Linked DNA regions of Methylomonas sp. 11b. The protein of the gene in region 1 interacts with the protein of each later gene in a pairwise test. Links are inferred from orthologs where the notes say so. Each region holds a gene or a part of one and is shown on either strand. Other genes may lie near its edges.

What was found.
Region 2: the proteins of mrdA (region 1) and METH11B_RS0116660 interact in binary tests that used the Escherichia coli proteins (3 or more experiments, as listed by UniProt). The link is inferred for Methylomonas sp. 11b from one-to-one orthologs.

The regions. Positions count from the first base shown.
Region 1 is NZ_KI911557.1:2,438,318-2,441,285, forward strand. It holds mrdA (penicillin-binding protein 2), read right to left. Parts: upstream 2,426-2,968; coding sequence 575-2,425; downstream 1-574. Other genes in the region: rodA (rod shape-determining protein RodA), read right to left, coding at 1-578; mreD (rod shape-determining protein MreD), read right to left, coding at 2,432-2,920; mreC (rod shape-determining protein MreC), read right to left, coding at 2,907-2,968. UniProt on the Escherichia coli protein: Catalyzes cross-linking of the peptidoglycan cell wall. Responsible for the determination of the rod shape of the cell. Is probably required for lateral peptidoglycan synthesis and maintenance of the correct diameter during lateral and centripetal growth.
Region 2 is NZ_KI911557.1:3,469,168-3,472,215, forward strand. It holds METH11B_RS0116660 (penicillin-binding protein 1A), read right to left. Parts: upstream 2,683-3,048; coding sequence 319-2,682; downstream 1-318. Other genes in the region: rpmE (50S ribosomal protein L31), read left to right, coding at 48-248; METH11B_RS0116665 (pilus assembly protein PilM), read left to right, coding at 2,895-3,048. UniProt on the Escherichia coli protein: Cell wall formation. Synthesis of cross-linked peptidoglycan from the lipid intermediates.

The DNA of each region.
Region 1 (2,968 bases):
ATGAACCACCAGGATAAGCCGGCAAAGAACAATACCGCCGCCCCGGAGCTAGCAACCAGCAAGGAGGTACCCAAGTCCGGTTGTTTAGCGATCAGCAAAACCGGCACGATCAAAAGCGTCGCCGCGCCTAACACGTGCTTGGGCTTGGGCGGCAAGGCGCGCTCCGATAGATACCAGGCCACCATCATCGGCGCGCTGATTTTGGTAAATTCGGAAGGCTGAAAGCGAAAAACACCTAGATCCAGCCAGCGCTGAGCGCCCATACTTATCTGCCCCATCACCGCTACCGCCAACAATAACAGCACACAAATGGTGAAGAGGGCCACTGAAAAACTTTGGAAGCGGCGCGGGTTGATATGAGCCAAGACGATCATCAATAAAATGGCGAAACCCATGCGGGTAGCGTGCCGAATCAATAACGGCAATTCTTGCCCGCCGGCGCTGTATAAAATCACAAAACTGGTGGCGCAAATCAGTAACAAGCCGATGAACAGCGGGATGTCGATATGCAGCTTTCTGAGTAAATTGCCAAGCAGCGACGGCGGCTGAAACTGCTCATTGCGCATTTCGGTTCTCATGGCTGCGGCTCCTTTTTCTGATTCAGATAGGCATCAATGATTTCGCCGGCAATCGGCGCCGCTACCGAGCCGCCGTGACCGCCGTGTTCGGCAATAATCGCCACCGCGATTTGCGGGTCATGCACCGGCGCGAAGGCGATGAATAAGGCGTGATCGCGCATTTTAAAATCGATGGCGTCTTCGTTGTATTTCTCTTCCTGCTTGATGGTAAATACCTGTGCGGTACCGGTCTTGCCGGCAATTTGATAAGTAATGGCCTTGGCCAAGCGACCGGCGGTACCCCTGGAACCGTGCACCACGTTGGTCATGCCTTTGATGATATTTTCGACATTCTGCGTTTTCAACGGGATCAACGCATCGGCTTTGCCGCCAATCATGTCGGCGTAATCGGCACTGATAATGCTGTGCACCAGATGGGGGGTGATCACCTTGCCATAGTTCGCCAAAGTAGCCGTAGCGTGCGCCAGTTGCAGCGGCGTAGCTTGCGTGTAACCCTGGCCGATGCCGGTAATCAGCGTTTCGCCGGGAAACCAGGCCTGACTGCGGTAATGTTTTTTCCATTCCTTGGACGGCATCAAGCCGTCAACTTCACCGACCAAATCGATCCCGGTTTTCCGGCCGAAACTGAACTTGTCCATGAACGCGTGCATTTTATCGATGCCTAGCGCCAGCGCCAGATCGTAGAAATATACATCGCAGGACTGAGTAATCGCATCGTTCATGTCCACCATGCCGTGTCCCCATTTTTTCCAGTCCCGGTATTTGTGATCGACATTCGGTAGCTTGTAATAGCCAGGACAAAACAAGCGATGGTTGAATTCAGTCACACCGTATTCCAGACCGGCCAAGGCCAAAAACGGTTTCACCGTCGAGCCGGGCGGATACTGGCCGCGCAAGGCTCGGTTATATAAAGGCTGATCCGGCGAGTCCTGCAAAGCTTTGTATTCTTTACCGGAAATCCCCGAAACAAACGGATTGGGATCAAAACCGGGCCGGCTGGCGAACACCAGTACGCCGCCGGTCTTGATCTCAATCGCCACCGCCGCGCCGTTATACTCAGACAACGCATCGTAGGCGATTTTTTGTAGGTCGATGTCCAAGGTCAGATAGATATTGGACCCGGCTACCGGCTCCACCGTGGCCACGGTATTCACCGCCCTGGCCTGGGCATTGGTTTCTATTTCTTCATAGCCGGCGGTACCCAGCAGATGCTCCTCGTAGGTTTTTTCGATGCCGGTTTTACCGATGTGATTGGTCCCCCGATATTTCGCCAGCGGCAAGGTTTGCATTTCCTTCTCGTTGATCCGGCCCACGTAGCCGACCACATGAGAAGCCAAATCGCCGTAAGGGTAATGCCGCACCAAGCGGGCGTAGACATCGACGCCGGGAAAATACGGTCTGACCACCGCGAATTTGGCGACTTCTTCGTCACTCAGATTCTGCAGTAACGGCGTGCTGGTAAAGGATTTGTTGCGCTTACGCTGCTTTTGAAACAGATCGATTTTTTCTTCGGAAATGTCCAGCAGCTTTTGCAACCGCAACAGGGTGTCATCGAGATTTTCGATCTGCTCCGGAATCAGCTCCAAACTGTAGGTCGGCACATTTTCCGCGAGCATCCGACCCTTGCGGTCGTAAATCACCCCGCGCGTGGGCGGCAACGGCGAAATCTTGATGCGGTTATCCTTGGATAGAGTCGCATAATGTTCGTGACCGACCACCTGCAAATACACCAAGCGCACCACCAAACCGGCGATCAAAAACAGGATCAAGATAAACGCCGCGACGATGCGGCTCAGGAACAAGCGGCTCTCCGCTAGCGGATCCTTGATGGCGAATTTTCTATCCATGCCCCGTTAAAAGATGCGCGCCATCACCCGGATATAGCGCAACACCACAAACACCAGCGGCCATACCAAAGTCCCGGATAACACCGGATACCAGAACGACAGCGACAAGCGGTTGCCGGCTTGCATGCTTTCCGTGCCGAAAATAATGCTCTGCGACGCAAACAAACACAAAAACACAAACAAGCATTGCTGCACCATCGGAAATTGCCGCAAACGCCGATGCTCGTTGATACTGAAATAGCAAATCAGCGCATAGATCAAGGCGTACTGGCCCAGCAAGCGACCGGTCAACACGTCAGTCAACAAGCCTATCGACCATGCACTGAATACGCCAAACCGTTCCGGCAAGGCAATGGACCAATAAATCAACACCAGTACGATCCAGTCCGGATTGAACACATCCATGCTGGGAAACAGCGACATTACCCGCAGCACCATCGCCGCGCCTATGGTAGCGATGAAGTAAACGGTGGCGGCAAAATCAAGGCGCGACATGTTCTGCATCCTTGGATTCAGGTTCGACCGCGGCTTTCGCCGACTCCC
Region 2 (3,048 bases), 1.0 Mb from region 1 along the record:
AGCAGTTCTCTATCAAGTATGTAGCCCGGAACGGGTATGTGAGCGCTATGAAACCAGAAATACATCCAGAATATAAACAAATTACCGTCACCTGCGGGTGCGGCAATACTTTTCAAACCGGTTCTGTGCTGGCTTCTGATTTACACATTGAGGTGTGTTCTTCTTGCCATCCGTTTTATACCGGTAAACAGCGCGTCGTTGATACGTCGGGTCGTGTTGATAAATTCCGTAAAAAATTCGGGAAATAAAGATTTTCGAGAAGTCTTGTTCGGCCGTCGGTCAATTGGCGGCCAGATTCTTCCGAACTATATAACACCTTCAAAATAACGCTTCTTCAGCAAAAATCTCTTCCTCTGCAGGGTCTTCAGATTTAGGTGCAGATTTTGCCGTTGGTACCGTCTCTTCACTGAAATATTCCCAAATACCGCCTCTCGCTTCCTGATCGAGCAATAATCCGTCCGCCGGATTAATGTATGCCTGGACTATACCGCTCGGCTGCGCTAATGGCTTTTCCGGGAAGTTTTGTTGTACGGCCTTTATGAATTTAATCCACATCGGTAAGGCCGCTTTGCCGCCAGTCTCGCCGTGACCAAGCGGTAATGAATTGTCGAAGCCTATCCATGCAGAGGCCACTATATCCGTAGCAAAACCGTTGAACCAAGCGTCTCTTTGCTCGTTCGTGGTGCCCGTTTTGCCGGCCAAATCGTTACGGCCCAATTGTTTGGCCTGGGTTGCCGTGCCGCGTTGTACAACATCTCTTAGCAAGCTGTTTGCCAGGAAATTGATTTTTGCTGAAATGGCGCGAGGCGCGCGGTTTGGCGGCCGCGGGTCCTGATCCGGACAATCGGCGCATGCCAGCGGTGGGTTTGCCTGAAACAACAAGTTGCCTTTGTGGTCTTCGATGCGTTCGATGAGATAGGGTTTTACCAAAAAACCGCCATTGGCAAAGACCGCATAGGCCGATGCCATGCGCAATGGTGAGGCATAGCCGCTACCCAAGGCCAGAGACAGCGTGCCGGGTAATTGCTCTTTGTCGAAACCAAAGCGCATGGCCGTATCTATTGCCTGGGATACGCCGATTTCCTGCAGCAAGCGCACTGAGACCAGATTGATCGATTCCCGGAGCGCAACCCGCAGTGATGTCGGGCCCAGATAACGGCGACTATAATTTTCCGGGCGCCAGTCGTTTTCTTGTGAAGGATCCTCGATCACGATGGGTGCGTCATTAATAATGCTGGCTGCGGTGAAACCTTTTTCTAATGCGGCTGTGTAAATAACAGGTTTGAATCCCGAGCCAGGCTGGCGTTTGGACTGAGTAGCCCTGTTATATTTGCTGTGATAAAAATCAAAGCCGCCACATAAGGCCAAAATTGCGCCGTTGTTGGGATTGAGCGCTACAAAAGCAGCTTCGGCGTCCGGAATTTGCGTGAGCGCCCATTCGTCCTTTACGAGTTCTCTAACCCAGATGATGTCGTTCGGCTTAAGAAATGCTTTTGCGGTACCGATATTTTTTTCCGGGTAAGGTTTTGCCCATTCAATATTTTTCCAGGCGATGGCAATTTGCGTGTTGTCGTAGAGTTTTGCGGTAACACCGGAATCGGCTACTGCCGTTATCAGGGCTTGCCGGGTATCTCCAACAACATTGTCGGTTAGCTGAGCGCCGTTTTTTTGCGTATTTTTATGGGGAAAGCCTCGATAGCCGTGGCGCTCGTCATATTCGTGCAGGGTTTTTTGCAAAGCGTCTTCTGCTGCTAACTGAAATTGACTAGGGACGGTGGTGAAAATTTTCAAACCCAAGGTATAGGCTGTCTCGCCGTATTTGGACATGACTTCTTGCCTAACCATTTCCGCGATGTATGGCGCCTGCAGCTCGACATTTATCGGCTGAATCTCCGCATTATCAACTGCTTGCACGGCAAATTCGTAATCGTGCTGGCTTATGTAGTTTAGATCCAGCATTCGGCGCAACACGTAGTTCCGCCGCTCTATGGCGCGCTGCGGATTGGCTATCGGATTGTAAATGGATGGTGCTTTCGGCAGGCCGGCAATCATCGCTTGTTGATGTAGGGCTAACTCGGAAATATCTTTACCGTAATAGGTTTGTGCGGCTGCTGCTACACCATAGGCACGTTGACCCATGTAAATTTTGTTTAAATAAAGATCCATAATCTGATCTTTGGAAAATTGCCGCTCAATTTTCAGTGCAAGAATGATTTCCTTGAGTTTGCGTAAGTAGGTTCTTTCGTTGCTGAGCAGGAAATTACGGGCCACTTGCATGGTGATGGTGCTGCCGCCTTGCCGCTTCTTGCCGGTGAGGGCTAATTGGCTTACCGCGCGCAGCAGGCCTTTGAAATCGACGCCGTTATGCTTATAAAAACGATCATCTTCGGCCGCGATGAAAGCCTTGATCAATTGTGGTGGCACTTGCGCGATGCTGGTCGGGATTCTGCGCTTCTCGCCAAACTGAGCTATCAGCAGGTTATCTTGGCTGTAGATGTTCAACGGCATCTGATATTGAACGTGTTGTAACTGGTCTATATCCGGCAACTCCTTGTCGAGTTCGAGCAGGAAAAAATAAACAGCAATCAGAAATGTGCCGATAAAAGCCAACGAGCAGAAGGCCAGCCACTTAAAAAGTGTCTTGATCAGGGATTTGGGTTTGGGGGCTTTCTTAATGGGCACTGAAATTCAAACGCACTGCTAAAATACAAATTGCCGGTCAAAATAAACCCTTTTGATTTTAGGAACAACCTAAAGTTACTTGTAAAGTGGTTTATCTAAGAGGATGAAAATAAAAAAATCTACTATACTTCAGGCCCATGTGGGTTCTGCAAGCCTCGTCTGAGCATGCTTGAGCCAAATTCAATCATATTCGATCTAAAAAGGGTTCATTCATGAGCTGGTTGAGCAGGAATCCGTCGGCTGTGCTGGGTGTGGATATTAGTACAGCTGCGGTTAAATTGTTGGAATTGAGCCGGGTTGGTGCGCGTTACCGGGTAGAAAGTTACTCGGTGGCTCCGTTACCTCAGGATGCGATAGTCGATAAGA